Regions from separate parts of the Bacillus luti genome, predicted to be linked through region 1. Evidence: a T-box and tRNA genes for the amino acid it is inferred to sense, from the RefSeq annotation. Region 1 holds a T-box; the other holds one or more tRNA genes.
The links. The T-box of region 1 lies ahead of EUC40_RS10295 (tryptophan--tRNA ligase). A T-box ahead of a tRNA ligase gene usually reads a tRNA of that ligase, here a tRNA-Trp.
Positions count from the first base shown of each region.

Region 2: it has a tRNA-Trp gene. The T-box ahead of EUC40_RS10295 (tryptophan--tRNA ligase) is inferred to sense a tRNA for this amino acid. The anticodon was not compared.

Region 1 covers NZ_CP040336.1:2,008,224-2,016,032, forward strand. The annotation lists gene EUC40_RS10290 (P-loop domain-containing protein) at 1-1,278, opposite strand, end outside; T-box leader at 2,415-2,620, shown strand; gene EUC40_RS10295 (tryptophan--tRNA ligase) at 2,663-3,661, shown strand; gene EUC40_RS10300 (maltose acetyltransferase domain-containing protein) at 3,873-4,436, shown strand; gene EUC40_RS10305 (MFS transporter) at 4,493-5,686, shown strand; gene EUC40_RS10310 (ROK family transcriptional regulator) at 5,810-6,850, shown strand; gene EUC40_RS10315 (VOC family protein) at 6,912-7,292, shown strand; gene EUC40_RS10320 (YbeF family protein) at 7,385-7,639, shown strand; gene EUC40_RS10325 (NUDIX hydrolase) at 7,732-7,809, opposite strand, start outside.
Region 2 covers NZ_CP040336.1:4,582,722-4,590,530, forward strand. The annotation lists gene EUC40_RS23160 (DsbA family protein) at 69-719, opposite strand; gene EUC40_RS23165 (transglycosylase domain-containing protein) at 907-1,683, opposite strand; gene EUC40_RS23170 (NUDIX hydrolase) at 2,144-2,605, opposite strand; gene EUC40_RS23175 (YebC/PmpR family DNA-binding transcriptional regulator) at 2,753-3,472, opposite strand; tRNA gene EUC40_RS23180 (tRNA-Leu) at 4,441-4,522, opposite strand; tRNA gene EUC40_RS23185 (tRNA-Cys) at 4,533-4,603, opposite strand; tRNA gene EUC40_RS23190 (tRNA-Gly) at 4,622-4,696, opposite strand; tRNA gene EUC40_RS23195 (tRNA-Gln) at 4,702-4,776, opposite strand; tRNA gene EUC40_RS23200 (tRNA-His) at 4,840-4,915, opposite strand; tRNA gene EUC40_RS23205 (tRNA-Trp) at 4,935-5,008, opposite strand; tRNA gene EUC40_RS23210 (tRNA-Tyr) at 5,016-5,099, opposite strand; tRNA gene EUC40_RS23215 (tRNA-Thr) at 5,110-5,185, opposite strand; tRNA gene EUC40_RS23220 (tRNA-Phe) at 5,204-5,279, opposite strand; tRNA gene EUC40_RS23225 (tRNA-Asp) at 5,289-5,364, opposite strand; tRNA gene EUC40_RS23230 (tRNA-Met) at 5,368-5,444, opposite strand; tRNA gene EUC40_RS23235 (tRNA-Val) at 5,469-5,544, opposite strand; tRNA gene EUC40_RS23240 (tRNA-Glu) at 5,550-5,624, opposite strand; tRNA gene EUC40_RS23245 (tRNA-Ser) at 5,642-5,733, opposite strand; tRNA gene EUC40_RS23250 (tRNA-Asn) at 5,736-5,810, opposite strand; rRNA gene rrf (5S ribosomal RNA) at 5,819-5,934, opposite strand; rRNA gene EUC40_RS23260 (23S ribosomal RNA) at 6,035-7,809, opposite strand, start outside.

The DNA.
Region 1 (7,809 bases):
GTCTGGAAATTGCCGCTCAAAGAAATTTAAGTAAATCATCTTTAAGCCAGTCGGAAAAGTATCAAGATTGTCTAAATGAAGGTTCTCATTTCTTAGTTCCTTCATTATTTCCGTTATGTAAAGGAATACTCCTTCACTTTTCTGGATTAATTTAGCGATCTGGGTTTCATTATATAGGAGTCCATTTATCTCTAAATTTTTCTTTAAATAGGATTCAATATCTTTAATATTGTTTGTATCCATTGTATCTAATACAAAAGGCTTAAGATTGCCTAGACGACGAACAAGATCCGTTTCTGGTCGACTGGTAATAACAAGCCCTAACCAATTAGGGATTTTATCAAATTCTTGTCCAATCACATGCAACAACTCAGAGACTTCCTTAGCTTCATCAAGTGCATCAAGAATTAATACACAACGTTGCTTTTGAGGGGAAATGTTGTTTAAAGGCTCTACAAACAGATAGTTGAAAAGTGCGACTGGATTTTTTTCGGCAATACTGCTTTGCCTTAAGTCTGGAATACTCTGGAGCTCCTCCATATACTCCGGTATTTGAGTGGCTAAATAATAGGCTAACGAACATAGGGCACGTTTGGGATTCCTGCGGTCGCTGTCATTATGCTTGAAAAAGTGAACCCCGACAACGCTTTTCGATTCTAGAGCTAATTTTGCAGAAAACGCTGATTTACCTACACCCGCCTGTCCTTTTACCCAAAAGACGCGAGAGTCATTTGGGTTTTCCAACCAATCCTGGAATTGATTGTAAAGCCAATCGCGCCCTATAAATCCTTCCATATGCCTCCCGATTTCCACCTTATCGTCCATAGGAGCTAGAATGTCTCTTAAATGTGTAAGTTCACCTTCGAAGCCTAGTTTATAATTTCTATTTAACACTTTGCAGAGCTCTTCAAAGCCTTTTTGGTACTGCTCTTTCTGCTGATAATTTTGTAAATCCAGCCATTGAATTCGCGCAATTGGAAGAGGCGGTTGAATTTGCTGGACCATAATTGGCACAATATCTTTGCCTTGAAATCTTGCATAGCTGATTTCGTCTAAACAAACACCCTCTGGTCGTCGCATTGAATGAGGTGTCATTAAGACAATAATCCAGTGAGATTGATCAATCCCTTTTTCGATGGAATTATCCCAATAATTCTGAACTTTTATTCTTTTTCCATCAATCCAAACATTAAAACCGACTTTTTCTAAATCGATTCTTAACTGTTCTGCTAAACATGCATGTTCATCATGTCCATAGCTTATAAACACATTTTTCATTTAACTTCCCCCAAGAATTGGAATGATTCTCTCCCCATAGGGAGAAAAGAACCGTTCTTTCTTTATTCTTTTATTAAATCTTGTCCTTGTGAGTTGTAGAAAACTTTTAAATGTCTAATGCTGTCTCAATCATATTCTTTACCTTTATGAGCATGACTTATAAATATTGTATTAATAATATCAGAGACAGCTATCTTCCTTTCAGATGAATATTCATATAAATAATAATATAAGTTTAATTCATAAAAATCTACTAAATTAGTGCCATTTTTCGAAATTAACTTTTCTTAAAATTAAATCAGATTACTTATTGTTTAACCTGTTTATTACGAAAACACTATCCCCCTTACTACTTTCTTGATAACTTTTGCTATAGAATTTCGTAAACTCCATACTTAGTTAAAAAATACATTTGATGATTTTGAATTGATGAGTTATGGATAACAGTTAAAGGATTGGGAATAATGCTGTTTTTATTTAAATACTAAAAGGTAGAAGTGATAAATTATTCTACCTTTTAGTATTTAAATTAACATAAGCTGCATTCTCTTATAAAGAATAGTTGATAATCATTTTGAATCCGAAAAATTTAATTTTTAGATAAAAAGTTTTTGTAGATTTTTGCATGATATAAAAATCCTCCTTTCCATGATTAACTATTAAAGCAATTGCAGCTAAAATTTAGCTATTTCACATCATCCTCATTTTGAGTTCATATTTTAATAGCAATTTAATAGTATTTAAAAAAACTCTTTAAAATACTAAAGAATTCTTTTTTGATAGCTGATTCATATAGGAGTAGAGTCAGAAAAACAAAAAGAACTTGTAGGAATCCCTACAAGTTCTTTTTTAGATAATGTAAAAAAAGTTAAAACAAACTATCTCATAATTTGAATCGGAGCAAAAACTCTTTGCTTTCCCATACTGATAACACCCTTTTTAGAGTCATAGTACCAGTATGTCCAAGTTTACTAGATTTCTTGCACCAGAACCAACAGATCAATCTGCTTTAGCTCTTTTTATTAAGAATGGCTTGCTAATCACAATAGTTTTTGAATTGTAAATCAAATATCGTCGAATAAGATAGAAAATTCAGTTTTAAACAAAGGGAAATTGTGATAAACTGTAAAAAATAAAGAAAAGCAATGAAAGAGAAGAGTACATATTCGAAACTTTTCAGAGAGCTGATGTGAGGTGGAAATCAGTAAGGGATGAATATGGAATGGGCTCTGGAGCTTCTAACTGAAATGAGTAGGTAAAGACGGTTACTTCACGTTAAGAAGTTAAAGTGAGCTAATGATAGCTAATTAAGGTGGTACCGCGGGAGTCTCTCGTCCTTTTTAAGGATGAGGGCTCTTTTTATTTTGAGAAAGGAGGAGTTAGTATGAGTGAAAAAATTATGTTAACAGGAATTAAGCCGACAGGTTATCCGCATTTAGGAAATTACATTGGAGCGATTAAACCTGCGCTATACATGTCAAAGAATAATGAAGGGCAAGCATTGTATTTTATAGCTGATTATCATGCGTTAAATGCTGTACATGATCCGAGTCAGTTCAGTAGTTATACGAAAGAGGTAGCAGCTACTTGGTTATCGCTTGGACTTGGAGAAGATGTTGTTTTTTACCGCCAAACAGAAGTGCCGGAGATTCTAGAATTAGCTTGGATATTAGCTTGTCTAACTCCGAAAGGCCTTATGAACCGTGCTCATGCATACAAAGCGAAGGTAGAGCAAAATAAAGAAGCGGGTTTAGAGATTGATGCCGGAGTGAATATGGGATTATATACGTATCCGATTTTAATGGCAGCTGACATTTTATTATTTCAAGCTACTCATGTACCTGTCGGGAAAGATCAAATTCAGCATATTGAAATTGCTCGTGATATTGCGACGTATTTTAATCATACGTTCGGCGTGACATTTACACTTCCAGAGTACGTGATTCAAGAAGAAGGGGCTATTTTACCTGGCCTTGATGGAAGGAAGATGAGTAAAAGTTATGGGAATGTGATCCCTTTATTTGCAGAGCAAGAAAAACTACGAAAATTGATATTTAAAATCAAAACAGATTCTTCACTTCCAAATGAACCGAAAGAGCTTGAAACGTTATTTACAATATATAAAGAATTTGCGACAGAGGATGAAATGCAGTCGATGCGTGAAAAGTATGAGACTGGAATTGGATGGGGCGATGTGAAAAAAGAGTTATTCCGCGTTGTAAATCGTGAATTAGCAGGTCCTCGGGAGAAATACGCTATGTATATGAATGAGCCAAATTTATTATATGAAGCGTTAGAAAGAGGTGCTGAGAGAGCACGGGCTATTGCGAAGGTAAATTTAGCAGAAATTAAAAAACGGATTGGATTTGAGAGGGGACGCTGAGCGTTCTCTCGTTTTTTCTATATAAATTATTCGTCATATCGATACGTAAAATAAGGAGTTTACATGTCCTTTTGAAACTTATGAGTTGCATATATGAAAAAGTATGCTAATATAGGGGTACTTATTAAATGAGTTTAATAAGTATAATTAAAGTCACTTATTAAAGAGGTTTAATAAGTGGGGCTCATTCGATAATAAAGGAGATGATTGTATGAAAACCGAGAAAGAAAAGATGGTGGCAGGAGAAATGTATATGCCAGATGATGAAGTATTAGTAGCCGATAGGACTGAAGCAAAACGGTTAACACGTCTTTATAACGAGGCTATGGAGACAGGAGATGAGGGGCGTTTTACTTTATTGAATCAGCTTTTAGGTTCTTCAGCTGATGGGATATCACACATTAAACCTACTTTTCGTTGTGATTATGGTTACAATATCCACATCGGAAAGAACTTTTTCTCGAATTTCAATTGTGTTATTTTAGACGTTTGTGAAGTGCGAATCGGTGATAATTGCATGTTTGCACCTGGTGTTCATATTTATACTGCTACTCATCCGTTACAGGCGGCGGAACGGAACTCTGGCAAAGAATATGGAAAACCTGTAAAGATAGGTAACAACGTTTGGGTTGGCGGGGGAGCTATTATTAACCCTGGTATTTCAATTGGAGATAATGCTGTAATTGCTTCTGGAGCAGTTGTGACAAAAGATGTACCTAATAACGTAGTAGTTGGAGGTAACCCAGCCAAAGTTATTAAAACGATAGAAGAATAAAAGGTGTTTTCATTAGAGTGTAAATTATCGTATAGACAATTTGAAAGGTGTTTCATATGAAGAAATATTGTACCGACAATCATACAAAGACATTACTGGCCTCTCGAAACGCTCTATTCCTCTTATTTGCTTTGCCAGGTGTCGCGTTTGCTACATGGATCTCTAGAACCGCAGCGGTGCGCGATATTTTGGCTGTATCAAATGCAGAAATGGGTTGGATTTTATTCGGACTATCTGTCGGTTCAATAATTGGTCTACTAAGTGCAAGTCGTTTCATTGATTGCAGGGGAGCTAGGGACGTAATGATAGGCAGTATGTTTTTTATGATTATTGGATTGCTTTGTTTAGGTATTACTATTTATTTTGTTTCTAGCGTGGGGGCTTTTAGTAGTTTACTAGTATTTGGAGTAGGATATGGATTGGCAGAAGTTGCATTGAATGTAGAAGGTTCGTCAATTGAGCAGAAATTAGGAACGACACTTCTACCGAAATTTCACGGCTTTTTTAGCGTAGGAACTTTAGTAGGAGCGCTTAGCGGTTCTGTTGCTGCCTCGCTTCACATCCCTATTATGTATCAGTTTTTTGCAGTTTCTACCGTGTCTTTATTACTTGTATGTATGTTGTATCGTTTTCTTCCGCATGGAACAGGGAAAAAGGAGAAATCGCGGAACAAAAAGGGCACGAAGCGTACGTCCTTACGTATGGAAAAAAAGGTGCTTTTAATTGGTCTTTTCGTGCTAGGAATGGCATTTGCAGAAGGAAGTGCAAATGATTGGCTACCTATTATAATGGTAGACGGGCATGAACAAAGTGTAGTGACAGGTTCTATTATGTACACTATTTTTGTATCGGCAATGACGTTAGCTCGTATGTGTAGTAGTTATTTCCTTGATCGGTTCGGTCGTGTCGCTGTCGTACGTGCTACGATTATGATGGCGATTATAGGAATTTCAATCGTAATATTTGGGAGTAACTCGTATGTTCTTTCAGTTGGTGTCGTGCTATGGGGAATTGGTGCCGCGTTAGGTTTCCCAATTGGTCTTTCAGCCGCTGGAGATGATAGTGAAAACGCCACTTCTAATGTTGCTACAGTTTCTATCATCGGTTTTACAGCCTTTTTAGCCGGACCACCATTTTTAGGTATACTGGGAGAAGCATTCGGAATACGCAATGCCTTGCTAGCTGTTTTATTATTTGTTCTCTTGTCTGGAATTATATCGTCTGTTACGAGAGAGAATACATCGAGTTAAATACGGAGTGCGTGCTAGCGAAAATATATCATCTCTATTGCTTTAGAAAATGATGTATGATATATTGTCAACGCAACTTATTAAAAGTGTTTAATAAGTATGTTGATTAAGGTGGTGAGCGATTTGAGTGAACAATTTGTTACTCAAAAATCGATTAAAGAAACGATCCTTCGCGGCATTCGTACAGCTCTTCTAGAGCGAGGTAGTGCAACGAAAGTTGAACTTAGTAATACATTAGAAATTAGTTTTCCAACAATAAGTAAATTTATAGAAAAAATGAAACAAGATGGTGAAGTCACTTTAGCTGGTTTAGATGATTCAAGTGGTGGAAGAAGAGCGAAACGATATGAATATAATCCGGAATATATGTTAGGCTTAGCGATATTTTTAGAGAGAAATGAGACGAACTATACAATTTTTAACTGTTTAGGCGAAGTAAAAGAACAAGGTAGTACTTCAAGTGTATTAATTGATACGGGCCTAAGTCTATTAACAGGACAAATAGAAAGTCTAATAGCTACGTTTCCGAAAATAAGTTCCATATCAATTGGAGTGCCTGGTGCGGTAGACAATGGGCGTATTTTCTACATTCCTGGATATGAGAAGTTCCAAAATTTTAATTTGAAAAGTCATTTGGAGGATCTATTCTCTATACCGGTAGTAATAGAAAACGATATGAATGCTGCAGTGCTCGGCTATCATAAAAATACGGGGAATTATGACAATTCATCTCTTGTATATTTGTATGCGGGTCAAAACGGTCCAGGTGCCGGGATTATGGTAAATGGAGATGTCATACGCGGAAGTACATTTTTTTCAGGAGAGATATCTTTCGTTCCGCAGTATGATAATAAAAATTTCTTGCAAGCTTTGAGAAGTGGAGATGAAGCTGAAAATTCCGATAATCCAGAGGAATATAATATAGATGCTATGACCCGTTTAATTTCTACATTTATAGCTATTATTAACCCTCATGCCTTTATTTTCTGTGATGATGAAGTGAACCAATTTGTAATAGATCAAATTGTAAAAACTTGTCCGCAGTACATTCCGGCAGAACATATTCCGAAAATAACAGTGAGCAACTGGAAAGAAGATTATTTATATGGATTAAAAAGTCTTGGACTTGATCTTATGATTACGAAAACAAAGAAAGAAAATTAAATGTACTGGCAATGAAGCATCCAATTGTCAGTTGAATAACATAAAAGAAAAGGTGTCGATTATGAAAATTGAACATGTAGCGATTTGGGTGAATGATTTAGAAAGAATGCATGATTTTTATAAACAGTACTTTGGTGGCGAAGAAAATAGCTTATATCACAATCCGAAAAAGCAGTTTGAATCTTATTTTATAACTTTTGAAGGTGGGGCGCGTCTAGAACTTATGAGGCAAGTAGGGATAGACGAGACAGTACAAACACAAACGATAGGATATGCGCATATTGCTTTTTCTGTAGGTAGTAAAGAAAAAGTGAATCAATTAACGGATATGTTAAGAGGAGCAGGCTATCCTGTGTTAAATGGCCCGCGTACTACAGGAGACGGTTATTATGAAAGTGTAGTAAGTGATCCTGAAGGAAATCAGATTGAGATAACAATCTAATTATGTAGTAATAATTGAAAAAAGTATAAAACTTGTTGTTCCCCAAAATGTTTGCGAGAAATCTATTATTTCTTCAGAAAGGGGACATAACATTGAGTGAGTCAATTATTATTTTTTGTATATATCCATTGTTTATTTGTATTATATCAATAGCTGGGACATATAAAATGGGTACATTTTACGTGATGCCAATTGTAACATTTCTTATTTTTCTTATTTTAAATGTTGCATTGTATGATCCATCATTTTTCTTTTGGGTTGGCATGTATACTATTTTTGCATTTATTATTTCTTATATAACTATACTTTTTGTAAAGGAATATAAAGTTGTAGAAAGAGAACGTTAATATCATTTTGGGGAAATAGGGATTTACGGTGAACGAAAACAACCTCATTTCACGTTGTAATGACGGGAAATGAGGTTGTTGTATTTCTATTTTTAATTGGAGTGATGAAAATCGCGAAGAATCCCCTCAATGACTGGATGAAGAGTACTAGGCAATTCATCCAGCGGAAA
Region 2 (7,809 bases), 2.6 Mb from region 1:
ATAGCATGTAAAAAAAACGGAAGCAAGAATTTTATCGAAAAAAGTCGAAAAAGTGATGAGAGACCTCATCACTTTTTCAATTCTTTATCAATTGCCTTCTTCATACTATCGAAATCAGGGTTTGCAAGATTTCCGTTTACATATACTGAAGGAGCCCCTTGAACTTTTAATTTTTGAGCACGATCTGAATCTTTACGTACTTTTTCTGTAATTTCTTTACTATGTAAATCTTTCTTAAATTTCTCTACATCAACTTTTGGAAGTTTCTCTTTCACAATGTTAAGAAGCAACTCTTCTGTAATCCATTCTTCCGTATCTTTCTTTTGACTTTGATAAATTTCATCATAGAAAATCCAGAATGAATCTTGATCTTGTTTATAAATGGCTTCACCAGCTGCTGCACCTAAATCAGAGTCTTTTCCGATAAATGGGAAGTTAATAAAATATAACTGCACTTTACCTTTATCAATATACTCTTCTTTTAATCGTGGTAATACTGTTACATCCCAAGTACGACAAGCAGGACATTTGAAGTCTCCAAATTCAACTACCTTAACCGGAGCATCATCTTTCCCTAAAGATTGTTGTGTGGAATAAGCAAACATCTCATTCCCTTTATCTTTTTTGTCATTTATGATGCTATACGCAATTGTTCCAATTACAATCAATACTGCGATAGAAAAAACTATACCAAGAGCCATGAGTTTATTTGATTTCATATACATTCCTCTTTAAATTCATATTCTGTATACAGCATTGTACACAATACACATAATATCAACACTTATATATGTCACGCAATGAACACGCTCACATAAATTACAAAAATACAACAATTGTGACGATATTGTGTCACAATTTGTCACAATTTATTCAAAAAAAGAAGTTCCTATGTAGGAACTTCTCTTAACTGACAGCTTTTTCACGAGCGTTATTTAACATCGATTGTTCTGTTTTTATATCATGACGAATTACTAATTTCTCACTAACTGCTTGCACATATTCATCATGATTGATATAGCCTTCTTTCTCCATCAATCTCAAAACGACATTTCGTCTCTCGACGGCCTTATCATAATTTTGTGCAGGCGAGTAATAAGCAGGTGCTTTTACTACAGCAGCCATCATTGCACTTTCAGCTAACGTTAATTGATCCACCTTTTTACCAAAGTAAAGATTTGCTGCTTTTTCAATCCCCCATGCGCCTTCCCCATAATAAATATTACTTACATATAATTTTAAAATTTCATCCTTCGTAAATGTGCGTTCAATTTTTTTCGTATAAAAAATTTCTTTCCACTTACGAGAAAATGTACGCTCATTAGTTAAAAAAGCATTTTTAGATAACTGCTGTGTAATCGTGCTTCCTCCTTGCACAACACCACCAGCTTTTATATTCTCAATAGAAGCCCTGATAATTGCTATATAGTCTAAACCATTATGATGATAAAACCTTTTATCTTCCGTCGCAATAAATGCGTGTGTTACTGACTCTGGTACTTCTAACTTAGCAGGTACATGTAATTTACTAATATCACTTCGCTCAATCATTACATTTCCAACGAATAATAATGCAAAACTTAACAATAATAATAATATAATGGCTTTATAAAAAAATTTAGTTAATGGATTTAATGCAACTTTTTGATGATAGTTCACTCTAGATAATACTCGTTCTTTCATCTTGAACACCTCTTTTCCACACAGCATATATAACTCTTACCTTAAGGATACTTTGTTGTAAAAGAATCTCCCATCGATTTCTCTTACACATACCTTACAACATTGTAAGGTGTAAAAATGTATTGTATCACAGTCCTTTTTTATCTACTATTCATATGAAATGTTGAATATACATCGATTAAAACCTTAAGAACCAATAACGTTGTAAAAAGTAAGGTCTTTATACTTCACTTTATTCTTTTATTATATCATCTATAAATTGCTACTTTTAAACATCTAGTAATCTAATTATATATGATACATTACTATTATACAGAACAAACGTTCCTAAAATCAATTATAGATACATAAAACCCTTATTAATTAAAACTTCACTTTATTATTGTGACCTTTTTCTGAAACAGTATACATAAAGAAAAGGTTAGCAATTTGGGGTATCCTCAAATCGCTAACCTTTTCTTTACAACCTTCCTATGAGATTATACGGCTGAACTTCCCATGTTTCGTATGGAATAAAATGCGTTGCGTTCATCGCATCCAGTGTCCTTGATTTCATATGAGGACGCGTTATATACTCATCGATGTTTCCATCGTTTAATGCAACAAATTTAGCCTCTTTAATTTCTTCAGGCTGAATTTTTATTTCACCGCTAACATATGCTACTTTAAACACAACAGCTAAAATATGCATAGAAGCGTTATAATACACGCCTGTAATCCCAATAGGATCCACAGTTAAGCCCGTTTCCTCCAGTATCTCTCTACAAACAGCTTGATCAAGTGCTTCTCCTTCTTCTACTTGCCCTCCAGGCATTTCCCACGTATCAGCTCGCCAGTGTACTTTCGTTAAAAGTACCTCATTCTTTTCATTTGTTAAATAGCCTGCTACAGCAACGATATGCTTTGGTGTTTTATGTTTCATTTTAATCCTCCTAGAAATATTGATTATTTCATATATTCCTATAAGAATATTCCCTTTCTACAACAAAATACCTTTAATAATTCATCACCTTAATTAACTTCGTAAAAAAAGCCCCTATCCGTTAAAAGATAAGGGGCTTCTATCATATTATTCTCCTAAGTCTACGTTATGGTAAACTTGTTGTACATCTTCTAAGTCTTCTAATGCATCAACCATTTTTTCAAATTGTGTTTGTGCATCTTCAGGAAGTGTTACATCATTTTGTGCAAGCATTGTTAATTCTGCAACTGTAAACTCCTCAACACCAGCATCTTTAAGTGCTGATTGTACTGAATGGAATTGATCAGGTTCAGCATACACGATAACAGCATCTTCTTCTTCTAGAATGTCACGTGCATCCACATCTGCTTCCATTAAAATTTCAAGAACTTCGTCTGATGTTTTACCTTCAAGACCGATAACAGCTGTCGCATCAAACATGTATGCTACAGAACCGTTTACGCCCATGTTACCACTGTTTTTGCTAAATGCAGCTCGTACATCTGCAGCAGTACGGTTTACGTTATTTGTTAACGTATCTACAATTACCATAGATCCATTTGGTCCAAAGCCTTCGTAACGAAGCTCGTCATAATTTTCTTCTGAGCCGCCTTTTGCTTTTTCAACCGCACGATCAATAATTGTTCTTGGTACATTGTATGTTTTCGCACGCTCTAATACGACTCTAAGCGCTTGGTTTGATTCTGGATCTGGCTCGCCTTGTTTTGCTGCCACATAAATTTCGCGTCCAAATTTCGCATATATACGGCTTGTATTTGCATCTTTTGATGCTTTTTTTTCTTTAATGTTGTTCCATTTACGGCCCATACTTTCCACTCTCTTTCCGGTTTTAAATCTACATAAAGATATTAATATGAAATATAATGCGTATTCAACACATTTTTAAAAGAAATATAAAAAGTTCATTTTTGATTCATATTACAGACATAATATAAATCACTATCATTTTGTTCTTTCGACAAGTTATATTATACATGAATTCCTACATTTATTACGAATTTTAGAATCACATAGCATAATTTAGCAAAAAGACTTTAATATTTCTGTTAGAGTCTTTTTGCATCGCGGGTACCAATGGTCGGGGGCAAACCGATATTCCCGAAAGAATACGAGTTTGAGTCGGTTATAGGATTGAATTCTCAGTTCAACCCATCAGAAACATCGATATATACGTTCTTGAACATTCAATTTTAATTTAAACAACGTTATCACATACGACTATCTTATAAACGAATATATTTCGTTTATAAGGGTTCATTAAGTTGAGTAGTTCGACATAAAACGAGCTTCTTCCTTTTTATAATATGTAACATATTATTGCCCTTACAAAAAACAATACGATATACAAGAGAGTGTTTACACTTTATCTATTATATTTCTTATATAATCAGGATATTTATTCAAATTATGCACTATATCACTTACAAATTTTTCTAATCTGACTATTCTATAGTCACTTATACGTATGATTATATTATTAGCTCGTAAAACAAATTTAGGAATTGAACCCGTTTTATCCTGATGTAAGTAAGAGCAGCTGGCGAATTGAGGATTATTATAATTAGGATATAAATAAAAATTCATTAAGGTAAGTATCCATCCATTTCAATTATATCCTCCTGCAAGTGTTAAAAGTTATTTTTCAACATAATCAATACCATGTGTATTGATTCTTATACCATATATTCCATCTTTAAATATAGAGCGATCTTCTAAGAATACGAAAAAACGGCTCCTACTGAACGTAAGAGCCGTTTAAATCAACGTTTGTTTGATACCGATGGTCGGGGTCGAACCGACACTCCCGAAGGAACACGATTTTGAGTCGTGCGCGTCTGCCAATTCCGCCACATCGGCACAAAAGAAAAGGCGGCAACCGGATTTGAACCGGTGATAAAGGTTTTGCAGACCTCTGCCTTACCACTTGGCTATGCCGCCATATGAAATTAATTTTATTGGAGCGGAAGACGGGATTCGAACCCGCGACCCCAACCTTGGCAAGGTTGTATTCTACCACTGAACTACTTCCGCAAAAATGGCTGGGCTAGCTGGATTCGAACCAGCGCATGACGGAGTCAAAGTCCGTTGCCTTACCGCTTGGCTATAGCCCATTGATTTCTTAATTAATTATATGTAAGTATCCATTATATTATTTGTCATTTTTAAAATAAAAATGGGGCGACTGATGGGAATCGAACCCACGAATGCCGGAGCCACAATCCGGTGCGTTAACCACTTCGCCACAACCGCCATGTTGTGTAAATATATTTGGCAGGGGCAGTAGGAATCGAACCCACACTGGAGGTTTTGGAGACCTCAGTTCTACCTTTAAACTATGCCCCTATGTAAATGGTGGAGGGGGGCAGATTCGAACTGCCGAACCCGAAGGAGCGGATTTACAGTCCGCCGCGTTTAGCCACTTCGCTACCCCTCCGAAACTTACATGGTGCCGGCTAGAGGACTTGAACCCCCAACCTACTGATTACAAGTCAGTTGCTCTACCAATTGAGCTAAGCCGGCGTATTTTATTAAAATAAATGGTGGCTCGGGACGGAATCGAACCGCCGACACGAGGATTTTCAGTCCTCTGCTCTACCGACTGAGCTACCGAGCCTTATTAAAATGGCGGTCCCGACCGGGGTCGAACCGGCGATCTCCTGCGTGACAGGCAGGCATGTTAACCACTACACCACGGGACCATTTGGTTGCGGGGACAGGATTTGAACCTGCGACCTTCGGGTTATGAGCCCGACGAGCTACCGTGCTGCTCCACCCCGCGATAATATTATTCATATAAGTTATATGGTGGAGGATGACGGGATCGAACCGCCGACCCCCTGCTTGTAAGGCAGGTGCTCTCCCAGCTGAGCTAATCCTCCAAAAGTGGTGACCCGTACGGGATTCGAACCCGTGTTACCGCCGTGAAAGGGCGGTGTCTTAACCACTTGACCAACGGGCCAAATATTATAAATCCTATGGCGGAGAGCAAGGGATTCGAACCCTTGATACGCTTGTGACGTATACACGATTTCCAATCGTGCTCCTTCGGCCAACTCGGACAGCTCTCCAATGGCTCCGCAGGTAGGAATCGAACCTACGACCGATCGGTTAACAGCCGATAGCTCTACCGCTGAGCTACTGCGGAATAATATTGCCTGGCAACGTCCTACTCTCACAGGGACAAGGTCCCAACTACCATCGGCGCTAGAGAGCTTAACTTCCGTGTTCGGTATGGGAACGGGTGTGACCTCTCTGCCATCATTACCAGACATTATTCTTTTGAGACAATCATTATTATAACTGATTCACTTTAAAAGTCAACAAGTTTTTTATGTTCTCTCAAAACTAGATAACATTGCTTCATATTATATGGTTAAGTCCTCGATCTATTAGTATTCGTCAGCTCCACATGTCACCATGCTTCCACCTCGAACCTATCAACCTGATCATCTTTCAGGGATCTTACTAGCTTACGCTATGGGAAATCTCATCTTGAGGGGGGCTTCATGCTTAGATGCTTTCAGCACTTATCCCTTCCGCACATAGCTACCCAGCTATGCCCTTGGCAGAACAACTGGTACACCAGCGGTGCGTCCATCCCGGTCCTCTCGTACTAAGGACAGCTCCTCTCAAATTTCCTACGCCCACGACGGATAGGGACCGAACTGTCTCACGACGTTCTGAACCCAGCTCGCGTACCGCTTTAATGGGCGAACAGCCCAACCCTTGGGACCGACTACAGCCCCAGGATGCGATGAGCCGACATCGAGGTGCCAAACCTCCCCGTCGATGTGGACTCTTGGGGGAGATAAGCCTGTTATCCCCGGGGTAGCTTTTATCCGTTGAGCGATGGCCCTTCCATGCGGAACCACCGGATCACTAAGCCCGACTTTCGTCCCTGCTCGACTTGTAGGTCTCGCAGTCAAGCTCCCTTATGCCTTTGCACTCTACGAATGATTTCCAACCATTCTGAGGGAACCTTTGGGCGCCTCCGTTACACTTTAGGAGGCGACCGCCCCAGTCAAACTGCCCACCTGACACTGTCTCCCGGGTCGATAAGACCCGTAGGTTAGAATTTCAATACAGTCAGGGCGGTATCCCACCAGCGCCTCCACCGAAGCTAGCGCTCCGGTTTCAATGGCTCCCGCCTATCCTGTACAAACTGTACCAAAATTCAATATCAGGCTACAGTAAAGCTCCACGGGGTCTTTCCGTCCTGTCGCGGGTAACCTGCATCTTCACAGGTACTATAATTTCACCGAGTCTCTGGTTGAGACAGTGCCCAAATCGTTACACCTTTCGTGCGGGTCGGAACTTACCCGACAAGGAATTTCGCTACCTTAGGACCGTTATAGTTACGGCCGCCGTTTACTGGGGCTTCAGTTCAGAGCTTCGCTTACGCTAACCCCTCTCCTTAACCTTCCAGCACCGGGCAGGTGTCACCCCCTATACTTCGCCTTACGGCTTCGCAGAGAGCTGTGTTTTTGCTAAACAGTCGCTTGGGCCTATTCACTGCGGCTTTCCGTTAAGAAAGCACCCCTTCTCCCGAAGTTACGGGGTCATTTTGCCGAGTTCCTTAACCAGAGTTCTCTCGCACACCTTAGGATTCTCTCCTCGCCTACCTGTGTCGGTTTGCGGTACAGGCACCTTTTATCTCGCTAGAAGCTTTTCTTGGCAGCGGGGAATCAAAGACTTCGCTCCATAAGGAGCTTCCCCATCACAGCTCAGCCTTCACGATAAGCGGATTTGCCTACTTATCAGCCTAACTGCTTGGACGTGCACAACCAATCGCACGCTTCTTCTATCCTTCTGCGTCCCTCCATTGCTCAAACGATAAAGAGGTGGTACAGGAATATCAACCTGTTGTCCATCGCCTACGCCTGTCGGCCTCGGCTTAGGTCCTGACTAACCCTGAGCGGACGAGCCTTCCTCAGGAAACCTTAGGCATTCGGTGGACGGGATTCTCACCCGTCTTTCGCTACTCATACCGGCATTCTCACTTCTAAGCACTCCACCAGTCCTTACGGTCTGACTTCACTGTCCTTAGAACGCTCCCCTACCACTGATACCATTGGTATCAATCCGCAGCTTCGGTGGTGTATTTAGCCCCGGTACATTTTCGGCGCAGAGTCACTCGACTAGTG